DNA from 4 places in the Novosphingobium sp. TK71 genome. Region 1 is predicted to be linked to each of the others. Evidence: riboswitches for the same ligand, from Rfam matches in the RefSeq annotation. Region 1 holds a riboswitch; each other region holds the start of a gene.
What was found. A riboswitch is a leader RNA that binds a small molecule or an ion and turns the genes downstream of it on or off. The one in region 1 is predicted to bind cobalamin.
Positions count from the first base shown of each region.

Region 2: it holds a riboswitch for cobalamin, as region 1 does, so the genes downstream of both, ACXJ16_RS19240 (ferredoxin-like domain-containing protein) here and ACXJ16_RS15630 (TonB-dependent receptor plug domain-containing protein) in region 1, are expected to answer to the same signal.
Region 3: it holds a riboswitch for cobalamin, as region 1 does, so the genes downstream of both, ACXJ16_RS21105 (TonB-dependent receptor) here and ACXJ16_RS15630 (TonB-dependent receptor plug domain-containing protein) in region 1, are expected to answer to the same signal.
Region 4: it holds a riboswitch for cobalamin, as region 1 does, so the genes downstream of both, ACXJ16_RS01090 (TonB-dependent receptor domain-containing protein) here and ACXJ16_RS15630 (TonB-dependent receptor plug domain-containing protein) in region 1, are expected to answer to the same signal.

Region 1 covers NZ_CM143962.1:3,299,910-3,303,875, forward strand. Annotated here, with positions in the region: gene paoC (aldehyde oxidoreductase molybdenum-binding subunit PaoC) at 1-69, shown strand, start outside; gene ACXJ16_RS15625 (cobyrinic acid a,c-diamide synthase CobB) at 66-1,346, opposite strand; cobalamin riboswitch at 1,503-1,694, shown strand; gene ACXJ16_RS15630 (TonB-dependent receptor plug domain-containing protein) at 1,860-3,797, shown strand; gene ACXJ16_RS15635 (DUF1636 domain-containing protein) at 3,797-3,966, shown strand, end outside.
Region 2 covers NZ_JBSZKA010000001.1:660,002-663,967, forward strand. Annotated here, with positions in the region: gene ACXJ16_RS19235 (YbhB/YbcL family Raf kinase inhibitor-like protein) at 1-24, opposite strand, end outside; cobalamin riboswitch at 290-518, shown strand; gene ACXJ16_RS19240 (ferredoxin-like domain-containing protein) at 756-1,895, shown strand; gene ACXJ16_RS19245 (precorrin-8X methylmutase) at 1,895-2,524, shown strand; gene ACXJ16_RS19250 (precorrin-2 C(20)-methyltransferase) at 2,521-3,246, shown strand; gene cobJ (precorrin-3B C(17)-methyltransferase) at 3,243-3,966, shown strand, end outside.
Region 3 covers NZ_JBSZKA010000001.1:1,144,924-1,148,889, forward strand. Annotated here, with positions in the region: gene ACXJ16_RS21100 (DUF2322 family protein) at 1-114, opposite strand, end outside; gene ACXJ16_RS21105 (TonB-dependent receptor) at 248-2,290, opposite strand; cobalamin riboswitch at 2,466-2,708, opposite strand; gene ACXJ16_RS21110 (tRNA (cytidine(34)-2'-O)-methyltransferase) at 2,853-3,305, opposite strand; gene ACXJ16_RS21115 (hypothetical protein) at 3,469-3,723, shown strand; gene ACXJ16_RS21120 (cytochrome c biogenesis protein DipZ) at 3,760-3,966, opposite strand, start outside.
Region 4 covers NZ_CM143962.1:255,105-259,070, reverse strand. Annotated here, with positions in the region: gene ACXJ16_RS01090 (TonB-dependent receptor domain-containing protein) at 1-1,515, opposite strand, end outside; cobalamin riboswitch at 1,591-1,791, opposite strand; gene ACXJ16_RS01085 (cell wall hydrolase) at 2,009-3,154, shown strand; gene ACXJ16_RS01080 (hypothetical protein) at 3,277-3,651, shown strand.

The DNA.
Region 1 (3,966 bases):
GGCGTCCGCATTCGCGATTATCCGATCACGCTGGACAAGCACCTCGCGAAGCTGCCGGCGATTGCCTAGCCGAAAAGTGCCGCGATCAGTTCCGGCGCCGACGGAAAATAGAAGTGCATGTAGCTCGCAGTGAGCGAGCCCTGCCGGAAAATCCGCTCGCCCTTGCGCCCGTCCGGCGTGCGGGCGAGCGCTGCGGGTTCAAGGCCGGTTTCCAGCCTGGAGTAATGGAACGTGTGGCCGCGGACTGCGTGGCCGCCGAGTTCGGCTTCCTGCATGCCCAGTGCGGCAAGCCGGGGCTGCATCCTGGCCTGCGCAGGCAGCAGGCCCAGCATCGGCGCACTCGTGCCTGATGCGTCCTCCAGCCGTTCGCAGGCGTAGAGCATGCCGCCGCACTCGGCGAGGATCGGGCGTTCGGCCAGGAAATGCTCCCGTATGGCCCCGATCATCGTCCGGTTCGCGGTGAGCGCGCAGAGGTGAAGTTCGGGATAGCCGCCGGGCAGCCAGAGCGCGTCGCATTCCGGCAGCGCCGTGTCGCGCAGGGGCGAGAAGAATGACAGCCGGGCGCCCGCGCTTTCGAGAAAGGCGAGGTTGGCCGGGTAGATGAACCCGAACGCCTCGTCCCGGGCCACGGCGATGCGCCGGCCCGCCAGCGAGGGCGGCGGAGCGGCGCAGCGGGGCGCGGCCGGAAAGGACACCGGTTCCGGCAGCCACAGGGCGCTTTCGGGCAGGAGATCGGCGGCGCGGTCTATCCGCGCTTCGATATCGGGGACTTCACCGGCCTGCACCAGTCCGAGATGACGTTCGGGCAGGCCGGCACCCTCGTCGCGCCGCATCGCGCCGAGCCATTGCACGCCTTCCTTCAGGCCGCGTTCCAGCAGTTCGGCATGGCGTTCGCTGCCCACGCGGTTGGCGAGCACGGCGGCGAGGGTCACATCGTCGCGGTAAGTCGCCAGACCGTGGACGAGCGCGCCGAAGGTCTGCGCCATGGAGGAACCATCCATCACCGCCATCACCGGCAGGCCGAAATGCCGGGCGAGGTCGGCGGAGGACGGGGTGCCGTCGAACAGGCCCATCACCCCTTCGACAAGGATCAGGTCGGCCTCCAGCGCTGCTTCGTGCAGCAGCGCGCGGCACTGGTCTTCGCCGCACATGAACAGGTCCAGCTGGTGGACGGGCGCGCCACTGGCGATCTCGTGGACCATCGGGTCGAGGAAGTCCGGCCCGCACTTGAACACCCGCACCCGGCGCCCGGCACGGACATGGCGGCGGGCGAGGGCGGCAGTCACCAGCGTCTTGCCCTGTCCCGAGGACGGCGCGGCGACGAGCAGGGCGGGGCAGGCGGTCATCGGGCAGCCACCGCGCGGAGGCACGGATATCGCCCGGACGGAAAGGCTCGGCAGTGGTGCATGATGGTTCGGTTCCCCCCTTCCGGCGGCCGGACCTATGGCACTTCGCAAGGCTGCGCAAGCAGCGCGCTCTTGCACGCCGGACCGCCACCCGATAGGGCCGCCGCTGCGACAGGTTCCCCGCGAGGGGATCAAAAGGGAACGCGGGTTCAAGACCCGGGCTGCCCCTGCAACTGTAAGCGGAGAGCCGTGCGGCCATTTCGCCATTGGGGGTGCAAATCCCTGAGAAGGCGGCCGAAACGGCATTGACCCGTGAGCCAGGAGACCTGCCTGCCGCAGTCGTTCTTCGACCGGACAGGGTGAGCCGGGCGAACGGGGCTATCCTCGCGCAACGACAGCCACTGCCGTGCCGGCTCCCGGCGCGAAAGGGCCTGTCGTCGCCTGCCGAACGACTGCCGCCTTTCGCGCGAGTGCCGACCCGGCCGGGTTCGACGCTCGCTTGAAGGATATGCCGTGAACTGCCGAATACCCGCCGCCAGCACCCTTGCTCTTGCGCTGGCCTGTCACCCTCTCCCGGCGCTGGCCGAGGCGGCCGATGCCGCGTCCTCCGGCGAGCGCATCGTCGTTACCGCGCTGCGCACGCCGGTTGCGGCCGACCGGGTGGCCGACACCGTCACCGTGCTGGACGAGGCGCAGATCGTTGCCGCCCAGCCCATTGCACTGACCGACGCGCTGCTGCGCACGCCAGGCATCAGCCTGTCGCGCAACGGTGGCTACGGCACCACCACCTCGCTGCGCATTCGCGGCGCCGATGCCGGGCAGGGCGTCATGGTGATCGACGGGATGCGCCTGTCCGATGCCTCCTCGACGGCAGGGGGATACGGTTTCGCCAACCTGTTCGTCGACGATATCGACCGCATCGAGATATTGCGCGGGCCGCAGTCTATCCTGTGGGGCAGCGATGCCATCGGCGGGGTCGTCAATGTCAGCACCCGCCGTCCCACCGAGCCGCTGGAAGGCAGCTTCGCGCTGGAGGCCGGAACCCACGATACCGTTTCGGCCCGCGCCGGGGTGGGAGGCACCTCCGAGGCGATCGACTGGCGGATTTCCGCCTCCCGCTTCACCACCGACGGCATCTCGGCCCGCTCCAACGGCACCGAGGACGATGGCTACCGGCGCAGTTCCGCAAGCGGCACCATGACCTTCCGCGTCGCGCCGGGCGTCTCGCTGGACCTGCGCGGCTACTGGTCGGATTCGAAGAACGATTTCGACGGCACCTCGGGCGATTCACGGGCCTATGGCCGGACCGGGGAATGGTCGGGCTATGCCGGGCTCAATTTCGAACTGGCGGGCGGCAGGCTGGCCAACCGCGTCGCCCTGCTCCAGACCGAGACCGACCGCGAGAACTACGACCCCGCGCGGACGATCCGCCCCATCACCTTCGACGCCCATGGCCGGGTGCGCCGCTTCGAGTACCAGGGCACTTACGCGTTCTCGGACAAGGTGCAGGCCGTGTTCGGCGCCGAGCGCGAGGAGCAGCGGATGACCACCGCCTCGCCCTCCAACAGCACGGCGGCCTATGTTCTCACGCCCACCACGGCGGATACGGACAGCGTCTACGGCGAACTGCGCCTGACACCGCTGGCCGGGCTGACGCTCAACGGGGGCGCGCGCTACGATCACCAGTCGCGCTTCGGCGGCAGCACGGTGTTCAGCGCGGGCGCGGTCTATACGCCCAACGCCGGCGCCACGGTGCTGCGCGCCAGCTATGACGAGGGTTTCAAGGCGCCCTCGCTCTATCAGCTGTTCAGCCTCTATGGCGCGGCGGATCTCAGGCCCGAGAAGGCCCGGGGCTGGGAAGTGGGCGCGGAACAGGGTTTCGGCGAAGTGCTGCGCCTTTCCGCGACTTGGTTCGAGCGGGACACCGACAACCTGATCGATTTCGCCTATTGCCCGACCAGCGGCGCCCTGCCGGACGTGTGCTACGTTCCCGGCACCACGACATCGCGCTTCGGCTATTACGCCAACGTCAAGGCGAGCCACGCGCGCGGGCTGGAACTGGCGGCTTCGGCCAGATGGGGCATCCTCTTCGCCCAGGGCAACTACAGCTTGATAGAGGCAGAGGACCGCACAGCGGGCAGCAGCACTTACGGCCGCCAGCTCCAGCGCGTGCCCCGGCACCTCGCCAATGCCGAGGCCGGCGTGGACCTGCCGCAGGGCCTGCGCGCCAGCGTTGCCGCGCGCTATTCGGGCGAGAGCTACAACGCCGCCACCGGCACCGCCATGCTCGGCGACTACTGGCTGGTGGACCTGCGCGCGCAGTGGCAGGCCAGGGAAGGCCTGATTCTTCAAGGACGTATCGAAAACGTGGGCAACGAGAATTATGAGACCGTGAGCGGCTACGGCACGCTCGGCCGCACCTTGTACCTCGGGCTGAGGAGCCGGTTCTGATGCTGCGCCCCGTCGAACCCGGTCCCGCCGTGCTGGTGTGCAGCACATGCCGCCACTCCGCCGAGGCACGCGATGACGAAAACGGCCAGCGCGGCGGTGCGCTGCTGGCCGAGGCCATGCGCGACGTGCAGGCAGCGGAGCCCGACCTGCAGGGCGTTGCCGTTCACGA
Region 2 (3,966 bases), on a different replicon from region 1:
CCATTGAGGGACATGTTCGAGCATGGGATTCTCCTTCGTCTCGGTGTGCAACGTCCGGACCCGACCTGAGGTTTCGTCACCATCGGCGATGACTTCCGGGTTTCGCAGATCATGACGCCTGCGCCGTCAGCCGCATTGATCGGGCGCAATCGGGGATCGGGCGCAATCGGGCCGCCCGGTATCGCACGCTGCCGTGCGATATCGCCGGGATGCGCTTGCAGGGCTGCGCTGGCGATTGGCATCGATCCCGTTTTGGGTTAGGCGGCACCTGCAAGCCGGATTTCGTCCGGCCTGCAACGATCGCGCGGGTGCCTTTCGGGGCTGAAATGGGAATGCGGTGCGGAGGAAACTCCCATTCCGCAGCTGTCCCTGCAACTGTAAGCGGCGAGCGAGATGCCGGGGCTCCCTCAACGGAGCCGGCCACTGGATGAAGGCGCCCATCGGCGCCGGTTCCGGGAAGGCCGCGTATCGAGCTTTGACCCGTGAGCCAGGAGACCTGCCGGCGCGTCGGTCGCTCTTGCCATGGTCCAGGGAAAGGCCAAGGCTCGGTACTCCGCGTGAGCGACGAACCTGTGCGGCTGGGGCTGCATCGGTGTGCAGGGATGGCGTATGTCGCGCCCGCCTGTCGTTGCGCACGGACCGACTTCGTCGGCAAGCCCCGGTCATCGTCGCCGCGCGCGGTTGAAAGCGTTTATGCGCGTCTCGTCGAAGCGTGCCTTGTTGAAAATCCTGCGGTCCCGCCCGGATCGCCGCACATGAGCGACTTTGCCGTGCGTGGCTGGTGCCCCAGTGCCTGGCGCCCGATGATGGCGGGCGACGGGCTGATCGTGCGCGTGCGGCCGCGCCTTGGGCGCCTGTCACGCGCGCAGGCGCTGGCGCTCTGCGCGCTGGCCCGCGAATACGGCAGCGGGGCGATCGACCTCAGCCGCCGTGCCAATCTCCAGATCCGGGGTGTGACCGAAGCCGGTTGGGCGGCCCTGCTGGAGCAGTTGGTGGCGCTGGAACTGGTGGATGCCCGGCCCGATACCGAAAACCGCCGCAATATCCTTGTAGCGCCGGACTGGACGGCGGGGGATGACACGTTCCGGATCGCCGGGGCGCTGGCCAGTGCGCAGGTTCGCCTGCCGGAACTGCCGGGAAAGATGGGTTTCGCCGTGGACGCCGGAGCCGCGCCGATTCTGGGCGGGAGCCCTGCGGACTTTCGGATCGAACGGGCCGAAGGCGGCGGGCTCATCCTGCGCGCGGATGGCCGGGCGCTGGGGATTCCCGTTGCCGTGGACGAAGCGGTAGGCGCGCTGGTCGAACTGGCGGAATGGTTTGTCGCCTCCGGCGGGATCGCATCCGGCAGGATGGCGCGGCACCGTGCCGAGCTGCCGGGCTGGGCCAGGGGATGGGTCTCTCCCGCATCGCCGCGTCCGGTCATCGGCCCCGGTGCCCATGCCATGGGCCATGCCTGCGGCGCCGCTTTCGGCAGCGTGGAGGCGGCGGCGCTGGCCTCGCTCGTCACACGTTCCGGGGCGGCGGCCTTGCGGATCACCCCGTGGCGGGTGCTTCTTCTGGAAGGCGCGAACCCGCTCCCCGATCCTGTCGGGGATGGCTTTGTCAGCGATCCTGCCGATCCGGCCATGCGCGTGGACGCCTGCCCCGGAGCACCGCTGTGCCCGCAGGCGACCGTGGCGACGCGGCCGCTGGCCTTGCGGCTGGCCGCGCACGTTCCGGGCCGCCTTCACGTCTCCGGCTGCGCCAAGGGCTGTGCGCGTTCCGCCCCTGCAAGCGTCACGCTGACCGGGCGAAACGGCCGCTTCGACCTTTCCATCGATGCCGCTGCCGGAGACCCGCCATGCCGGTCCGGCCTCGATCTCCCACAACTGCTCGCCCATTTCGGAGCCGAATGATGCCTCATCTTTATGAAACCGATGGCGCGGCGATCTACCGCCAGTCTTTCGCGACCATCCGTGCCGAGGCCGATCTCCAGCGTTTCACGCGTGAGGAAGAGCGTATCGCGGTGCGCATGATCCATGCCTCGGGCATGGTCGAACTGGCCGCTCATATACGGTTCTCCGCGGGCTTCGCCGAAGCCGCGATCGCGGCTGCAGCGCGCGGGGCTCCGGTGCTCTGCGATGCGCGCATGGTGACGGAAGGCATCACCAGATCGCGCCTTCCCGCCGGCAATCCGGTGATCTGCACGCTGCACGACCCGGCGGTTCCCGATCTGGCGAAAGCCATGTCCAACACGCGCTCGGCCGCGGCGCTCGAACTGTGGCGGCCGCATCTGCAGGGGGCGCTGGTGGCGATCGGCAATGCGCCGACAGCGCTGTTCCATTTGCTGAACATGCTGGAAGACCCCGCCTGTCCGCGCCCGGCGGCGATCATAGGGTGTCCGGTCGGCTTTGTCGGCGCGGTGGAGTCCAAGGCCGCGCTGTGGGAGGCGATGCCGGTGCCCTGCTGCATCGTCGAGGGGCGGCTGGGCGGCAGCGCCATCACCGTGGCCGCGATCAACGCCATCGGGAGCAGCGCGGAATGAAGCCGGGCACCGTTCACGGCGTGGGTCTTGGCCCCGGCGCGCAGGACCTGCTGAGCGTTCGCGCCGACCGTCTGGTGCGCGAGGCAAGGCATGTCGCCTATTTCCGCAAGTCCGGCCGCCCCGGGCAGGCGCGCAGGATTGTCGAGGGGATGCTGCGCGAAGACGTTGTGGAATTCGCGATGGAGTATCCGGTCACGACGGAAATCCCGCTGTCCGACCCGCGCTACAACGCCTGCCTTTCCGAGTTCTACGAACATTGCGCGGGCCATGTCGCGCGGCTGGCCGGTGCGGGCGAGGATGTCGTGGTCCTGTGCGAGGGCGACCCGTTCTTCTACGGCTCGTTCATGCACCTCTACACCCGCCTGTCGGGCTCGGTGCCGACACGAGTGGTTCCCGGGATCACCGGGATGTCCGGCGCGTGGACTGCCAGCGGCGCGCCGATGACCTGGGGAGACGACGTGCTCACCGTTCTGATGGCCACGCTGCCCGAGGACGATCTGGTAAGGCGCATTCGCGATACCGATGCCCTGGTCGTCATGAAGATCGGTCGCAATCTCGACAAGCTGCGGCGCGCGGTGGCCGCCGCCGGGCGCGAGGGAGAGGCCTGGCTGGTGGAACATGCGGCCATGGCGGAGCAACGCGTTACGCCGCTGTGCGAGGCGCAGGCCGTGACGCCCTATTTCTCGATCCTGCTGATCCACGGGCAGGGCCGCCGGCCATGAGCGGCTGGATCGCGATTGCGGGCATCGGTCCGGGCGATGCCGCGCTGGTGACGCCAGAAGTCTCGCAGGCGCTGGCGGAGGCTACCGACATCGTCGGCTATGCCCCATACGTTTCGCGCGTCCCCGCGCGGGCAGGGCTGACGCTTCACGCCAGCGACAACCGGGTGGAGCTGGAGCGCGCCGCCCATGCCCTGGAGATGGCGGCGAGTGGGCGGCGGGTCGTGGTGGTGTCGTCGGGCGATCCGGGGGTGTTCGCAATGGCCTCCGCCGTGTTCGAGGCGCTGGAGGCGGGGCCTGCCGCGCACCGCGAACTCGATATACGGGTGCTGCCGGGGATTACCGCGATGCTGGCGGCCAGCGCCCGGGCGGGCGCGCCGCTGGGCCACGATTTCTGCGCCATCAACCTCTCCGACAATCTCAAGCCCTGGGCCCTGATCGAGCGGCGGCTGCGCCTTGCGGCAGAGGCGGACTTTGCGATGGCGTTCTACAATCCCCGCTCGAAGGCGCGACCGCACGGGTTTGCGCGCGTCCTTGAAGTCCTGCGCGAGACATGCGGAGCGGACCGGCTGATCCTGTTCGCGCGCGCAGTCTCCACGCCGGAGGAGGAAATGCGTGTCGTCACGCTGGGCGAGGCCCGGCCGGAAATGGCGGACATGCGCACCATGGTGATCCTCGGTTCCAGCCGGACCCGGCTGGTCGAGCGGCCGGGAAGGCCGATCC
Region 3 (3,966 bases), on a different replicon from region 1:
GGCCACCACGTTCCCCGCATCATCGACGAGGTCGATGCGTTCCAGGCCGTCTATCGGCGGCAATAGCTGAAGATTGTCCTTGAAGGTCGCGCCCGGTTCGATTGCCGCCAGCATGTCTCTTGTTCCTGATTCACTGCACTCGCGGCGCTCTTACACCTTCTTCGAATGACCGCAATCGGTCCCGGAAGCACCACCTAGAACCACCAAGTAGTGCCGCGGCGCATGAGGGCCGCGGCACGCCCTGTCCTCAGAAGGTGTACCGCGCGCCGATCTTGACGGTGCGCGGCTCTATCACCCTGCTCAAGCGCCCGTCGACGGGACCTGCCGCATCGTAAGCCGGAATGTAGGATTGGTAATAATAGGCAATGTCCTTGTCGCGACTGTCGAGGATGTTGAGCACTTCACCATATATCTCGATCCGGCCTCCCTTCCAGGCGGCACGGGCATTGACTACGGTGCTGCCGCTGTCCCGCACGCTGTTGTCCTCGACCAGAGGGTAAGGGCCGAGATGGCGAATGCGGATGCTCGTCTCCCACGGGTCCAGCACGATGGACGCCCCCGCCGACGCTGCATTCTCGAAGGCGTTGGGAATGCGGTCGCCATTGTCGTATCGCGAACGGCTGGCGGTATAGTTGCCATCAAGCGCAAGCCAGGGCAGCGGCCGCCAGAAAGCGACAAGTTCGTAGCCATGACGCTTGCTGGCGCCGGTCGGCTCGACCGCGTTGGAATCACCGACGAAACGCAGTTCGCTTCCAACGTCGAGCCACCAGTAGGTTCCTGTCAGCGAGAAACCGTCCGTCTGGAAACGGGCGCCCAGCTCCTTGCCGGTGCCGCGTACCAGAACAGGCACCGGCGTTTCGGCATTCACCGCCCCTCGCACATCGTTGGAGTGGAATCCGCGCCCCCAGTTGGCATAGAGTTCGAACTGCCGGGTAACTTCATAGGCCGCGGAGAACTTGGGCGAAACGATCGAATCGTGCCCGCTTCCCTCACCAAGCTCTTCCGCCGCTGCGTTTCTGGCGCGCACGGAATAGTGATAGTAGTCGCCCCGCAGACCGCCCGTCAGGCGCAGGCCCGCCAACGGCTGCCAGGTTGCCTCACCATGGATCGCACCGGAAAGTTCCTCGACGTGATAACGGCCCAGCGAGTACAGGAATTCGCGACTTTCCGTGCGATTCACGCCAACGCTGCCGATATGGTCGAAGCGGTTCTCGGTGCCGACGGAGAGTTCCAGTTCCGGCGCCGGATTCCAGTGCTTGCGTGCCGTGAGGCCGGTAACCCAGCGCTTGTCGAACTGGTCGATCTGGGCGCTGGTCCCGTCGGGATCGACATAAGTCGGGTTTGAATACATGTTCCAGTCGTAATACTGGGCGTAGACGTTGGCGCTCCAACTCGCCTGCGTGATCCCCACATTGCCGACGAACCGCGTGGTCCTGCCGCGCGCCGTCGGGTCGGGCGAACAGAACACGTCGGCGCATATGTCGGAACCGACGATCCGCTCGGGAATCTGCTCGGTTGGACGCCATGTCGCGTGGTAGGCATGAAGCGAAGCCTGGAGCGCACCTTCGCCCAGCGGCATGCTGTACTTCGCAAAGCCCGCATAATGGCGCAGGTGCTCCTCCTGCTGCCACGGCCCGTCATAGCGCTTCGCCTGCCCCACCACCGTAAGATCGCCGGAACCAAGCCCTTTGATCGTGCCGCCCGCTGCAAGACGGCCGGTGCTGTACGAGCCCCCCTCAAGCGAAACCCACGGGCGGTCGAAGCCGGCGATCGTCGTCATGTAGGCCGTGCCCGCCAAGGCGAAATCGCCGCCGTCCGCGCGATAAGGCCCTTTGCGGAAGTCTTCACGCGCAACGATCTCCGGGATCAAACCGTTGAGATCGAGATACCCCTGCCCATGACCATGGGTCCGCAGGTTCATCTGCACGCCGTCGATATAGGTCGTGAAATCGCTACCATGATCGAGGTTGAACCCGCGCAGGAAATACTGGTTCGCCTTGCCGCTGCCCGAATGCTGGGCGGCGACCATGCCGGGAATAGCCTCGAGAAGTTCGGCCACGCGCAGCAGCGGACGGACCAGCAGGTCGGAGCCTGCCACGCTGCCTTCGCTGGCGGCATGGGCTTCGCCGATCTTGGTCTCTCCCCGGCCGAAAACCAGGATTTCGCTGTTGCCGCCATCCGAAGCCGACCCGTCCGAAGCCACTTCGCCGGCAAGAGCCGGAACGGAGGCAAGCGCGACGATCCCGCCCATGGCGAGGCGGGCGAATGCCGCCTTTGTGTTGATTTGCATTACAATTCCCCCGGCGCCTGCGACTGGGAGTGGAAGCGTGCCGTCCAAGACGGTCGGCACGCGCCATCGGCCGGACGCCCGAGGCGACCGCGACACGAACCGATGCGGCTTCCACCGCTCGTTCGTCGCTCAGACGGAAAAATTACCGGGCCTCGGCCATCCCCTGGACCAAAGCGAGAGCGACCAGACGCCGGCAGGTCTCCTGGCTTGCGGGTCATCGCTTGATGCACGGCCTTCCCAGGCCTCGCAGGATTTAGCGTCCGGCCCAGTGGCTGCGGCCAGGCTCCTTGGCCTGCCGCGATATGCATCGCGCTCACCGCTTACAGTTGCAGGGACAGCCTCGGATTCGAAGGCCGAAGCCCTCTCACCGCGTTCCCTATTAAGCCTCTTTCGAGGCACCGGCGCGATCTTGCCCGCCGCCTTCGAAAGAAGGAAACGGTTGCAGTCCGCTAACCCACGCAAGAAATGTGTTCAAGAGTGTATGGCAGGTGAGGTATTGTTACGGCGATGCTTTCGCCCGCTGCGCCGGGAAAGCGGGCCGGGAAAGCGGGCCGGGTAACCGTCACCCCGGCAAAGTCGCGGTCTGGCGAAGGGCTTCGCCAAGCGCGAGCGCGGCCGACGTGGCGAGATTCAGCGAGCGCACCTCCGGCCGCAGCGGTATGCGCACGCGCGCATCACAGACATCCGCCACTGAGGGGGGCACCCCTGCGCTCTCCTTTCCGAAGAGCAGGACATCGTCTACCCTGAATCCGAATTCATAAGCCGAATGGCTGCTCTTGGTCGTGAACAGCACCAGTCTGCTCGGCCCGATATCGGCCCTGAAGGCATCGAAGCTGGCGTGTCGTGTAATCGTGACATGGTCGATATAGTCCATGGCAGCCCGCCTTACGCGCCGATCGTCCCATACGAAGCCCATCGGCTCGATAATATCCACGCTCGCGCCCAGGCACGCGCCAAGCCTCAGCACGGCGCCGACGTTTCCGGCAATCTCGGGTTCGAATAGAGCAATACGCATCCGGACCGATTGGCGGCAAGACAGCGGCCATGCAAGCCCTTCGGCAGTTCCCGGATAACGAGGCGGGGCGGCGCCCTTTCCGGCCTGTGCCGCAAGTGGCGGATATTGCGGGAATAAAGCCGTTGTGCAACCTAGGGCATCCGAAACCTTGAAGGACCGAGGGATGCCCACGATACAGGACAAGCGACACGACTTCCTCTGGCTCGTCCAGCTCTGGATGCAGCGCGAACGGGATATCGCCGGATGGACGGCAACCTGCGGCGATGCGGTTGCCGCCAGCTATCGTATCCCCGCATCGATGACCGCGCGCGACGCCGCGCACGATTTCCTGTCCTTCAACAGCGCTTCGTTCCGTGGCGGCGTGGAGAACGAATGTCCCGCCTGGATGAACGCGCTGGAAGATCCTTCCTACGGCTGAGCCCCGCATGACGGGCCGAAACGGCGCGCCGCCTCCTCAGCCGAACGTGAAGGCGAAGGCCTGCACGCCCGGATCGAGGAACTCGATGGTGAAGGTCCGGTCGGTCACGGTGCCCTGCTGGCGAACCAGTTGATAGAGCCGCTGCGTGGTCACGGTGCCTTGCCCGGCCGCGTCCGCGTCCATGCCGTGATCGCCGCCCGGAGCCTTGCCGTCCACGGTGACGCGGAAGCGGACCGGGCGTCC
Region 4 (3,966 bases), 390 kb from region 1:
GTCGAAGCCTTCCCAGTCGCGCACCTGCATGCCCAGTTCCACGCCCTTCGCGCGGGCGCGGCCGACATTGTAGTAGTTCCATTCGGCCAGATCGTAGTCGATCAGGTTTTTGGTCTTGCGGTCGAAATAGGTGACCGAGAACGTCCCGTGCCCTTCCGCGAAGGGCTGCTCGACGCCCACGTCCCACGACTTCGAAGTCTCGGGATCGAGCGCGCGGAAACCGCCATTGGTATAGAGCTGGTAAAGCGACGGCGCCTTGAAGCCCTCGCCATAGCTGGCGCGCAGGATCGGCGCGCTTTCGCCGCCGCCGATCACCCAGGCGCCATTGGCCGAGAACGTGGTCTTGTGGCCGAAGTCCGAATTGTCGTCGTAGCGCAGCCCGCCGTTCAGGGTCAGTCCGGTGACCGGACGCAGCGTCAGCATGCCGAAGTAGCTGTCGATCGAGGTCGAGTCCTTCGCGTAATCGCTCGAGAATTTCTGCTTCTCGGTCTCCGCGCCCAGCAGGATGCTGGCCATGTCGATCGGGCTGAAGGAAACCTGCCCCTCGAAGCGGTCCGCGCGGCCGTTGGTGGTGTAGGGACCGAAGACCGCGTCGTCCGAGATGCGGCGGGTGTCGGTGAGGCCGTAGCCCACGCGCGCGGTCAGGCGGCCGTCGAGCCCCTTGTAGCGAAGGTTCGCATAGCCCACCGTGTCGCGCTTCATACCCACGTTCAGGGCATCGGCGCCGGTGTTGTCGTAATCGTAGTTGGCCTTGGTCCAGTAGGTCCCGGCGTCGGCGGACAGGCCGCTCAGCAGTTCCACTTCGGCCCGGGCATTGGCGCTCTTGCTTTCGAAGCCGTCCTTCTCCTTGCCGCCGAGGCGCTCGTCGAAGGCGGAATAGCCGTCGCCCTTGAGCCAGTTGCCGCCCAGCGTCAGGCCGACCGGGCCCACCTTGCCCGCCGCCGAGGCGCCGAGCTGCTTCTGGTCGCGCCAGCCATATTCGGCCTGGCCGCGCGCGGTCCACTGCTCGGTCGGGCGCGCGGTGATGAGGTTGACGACGCCGCCGATGGCGCGGCTGCCCCAGAGCACGCCGGAAGAGCCGCGCACCACTTCGATACGGTCGAACTGGCCGACGGTCAGGCTGCCGAAGTCGAAGCCGCCGCCGACATCGCCCGGATCGTTAATGCGCACACCGTCGATCAGCACGAGGCTCTGCGCATTCTCGGCGCCCCGGATGAACACGCTGGCGGGCTGGCCGAAGCCGCCGGACTGGGTGAAGGTCACGCCCGGCAGGCGGGCCAGCACATCGGTGGCGGTGACCGCCTGGGTACGCTCGATATCCTCGCGGGTGACGACCGAGACCGACTGGCCGATCTCGCTCACCGGGGTCTCGGTGCGGGTCGCGGTGACGACGATGCCGTCCGCTGCGATGCTATCGTTTGCGGCTTCGTCCGCCAGCGCGGGAGTGGCGACGGACAGGGCCGTCCCCAGCAGAAACAGATACTTCACGGTAATTCCTCCAACCTTGAACGACATTGCCGTCCATGGCGGAGACGCGCGCCTTTCCTCATGCGCGCGTGCTCGCTGCATGCCGGGACACCCCGCCCGGCTGCGGAACGACCGTCAAGGGCAGGTCTCCTGGCTTCCGGATCGCCGCGCCGCCTCCGCCTTCCCGGTTTGACCCAGTGGCATCGCGTGGAGGGGGCGCTCCCCGGTCACAGTTGCGGGGGCAGCTTCGGGCTTTCGCCGAAATTCCCACCAGGTTCCAATCCTGGGGCCCGGCTCCGGGCCACCCATGACGTCGCTTGCGCCGATACTGTCCGGCGCGAGGATTGGCAAGCAGGGCCGGTAAAGGCCGCGCCAGGTATCGCCGCCGGGAAAACCGGAAGATTCTCTTAAGCCATTAAGGCTATCGGCAGGGCCTGTACCGCTTCGGGACGTGCCGATCTGCAGGGATGCCGCGCGCCGCAAAGCGGGTTAGGCGCAAGATGCGCCCGTCCCCCGAAAGGACGCGCCGAGAGGACTATTCGTGACCGCTGCCGCCCTTCCTGCCTGCCTCGAACCCTGGGAAGCGCGTCCCCGCGATTTCCGCGGGCACTTCGCGCGCGGCGGCCGGCGACATGTCGCACGCCGCGCGCGCCGGCGCTGGTCGCTGGGTTTCGCCGCACTGGCCGCCGTGGCACTGCCCGCCTTCGCCTCGCCGGGTTCCTGGCAGCAATTCTCCATCGCCGATGCGCGGTCCCCCGAACAGACGGTCCTGCCGATGCCCTTCGAGCAGGCCGGAGCCAGCTTCCCCGGTTCGGCCTTCTACTATCTCGATGCCGAAGAGCCTGTGCTCAGGATCGGCGAAGGCATTCATTCCGATGCCGATGACGGCGTGACCGGCCCCGGCCCGGTCGCCCGCGCGCTGCGCATCGACAATTCCGGGGTGGACCGCAGCCGCGCGCTCCAGTGCCTGACCGCCGCAATCTACTACGAAGCCGCCAGCGAGCCGGATGCCGGCCAGCGCGCGGTGGCGCAGGTCGTACTCAACCGGCTGGCCCATCCCGCCTATCCCAAGACCGTCTGCGGCGTGGTCTACCAGGGCTCCGAACGCTCGACCGGCTGCCAGTTCTCCTTCACCTGCGACGGGTCGCTGGCACGCGCGCCGCAGCGCTTCTTCTGGCAGCGTGCGCAGGAAGTCGCCCGCGCGGCGCTTTCGGGCTACGTCTACGCGCCGGTCGGCCTGGCCACCCATTACCACACCGTCCAGGTCAATCCCTACTGGGCGCCGAGCCTCCATTATCTCTCGACGATCGGCGCCCACCGCTTCTATGCCCTGAGCGGACCGGCGGGGAGCCCTTCGGCCTTCCGCTTCGCCTACTTCGGCGGGGAGCCGCTCGCCGCGCCGCATCGCCATGACGATTCCGCCGCCAGCGCGGTGGCCAACGCCGCGCTGGACCCGCTCGCGGTGCAGCGCGCCTTCGAGGCGGCAACCCCGATCCGGCCGGACACCGCCATCCAGCCCGCCTCCGCTCCGGCCACCCTCGTGCAGGCCGCCGTCCCCGCCTATGCCAGCGACGTGCGCGAACGGGGCGGCGAGGCGCTATACCGGGCGAGGAACCTGCCCGAGGCCCATGGGATCAGGCCCGAGTATGCCAATTCCGGGCGCTGGATCGGGCAACCGGTTCAGTAAACCTCCCGATTCCCCTCTCAAGGTTTCGGCAACCATACGCCCTCATTAAGGCTTAGCGCCTGCAATCCTATAACGGGGTCGCGGCACCACCCCCTAACGCCGAAGACAAGAGGCCCGATACCATGGCAATCCGCTTCTCCGCCGCCAAAGGCGGGACGTGTCCTGTGATCGTGCGAGCGCTGTGTCCATCCGTGCCGCTCGGCGCGGTCAACGACAACGGCACTCGTCGCCGAACGCGCCGGCAGCGGACGGAGGGGCACGCCACCGCGCAGCAGCAGGATGCGGCCACCCTGGCCGCGAACGAGCGCATCTTCGCCGAAGCCTTGCGCCATTTCGCCCGCCACGGCCTGTCCGCCGCCTCCCATGCCCGCGCCAATGCCGCCGCCGCGCGCCTCGCGGGGGACATCGCGGCCTGCGACTGGTGGATCGCCATCTGCCGGCAGCTCGATCACCGCATGGCCGAAGCCTTCGCCAGACGGCTCACCACGAACGCCTGACAGTCTCGCCGCCGCCGCCGTGACTCGCGACCGCCTGCCCTTCCTCCAAGGCGACTCGCCCTCCCCGACGCTTGCCTGTCATACCGCCGTGCGAGACACTTGGATGCAATCTGCGCCCGCCGGGTTGCGCAAAACAGGCTCCGAACCCCGCTTCCCGGGCCCGTTTTCCGCGCATTCCCGCCCACTATTGCAATTGCGAACTATTATCAGTAAAAACTGCCCCACCAGCCCTTTGCGCGGGCTTTTCACGGTTGCAATGTCGGTTTGAGGGGCGTAGGTCGCCCCTCGTTGAACACCGGCACCTGCCTTTAGCGG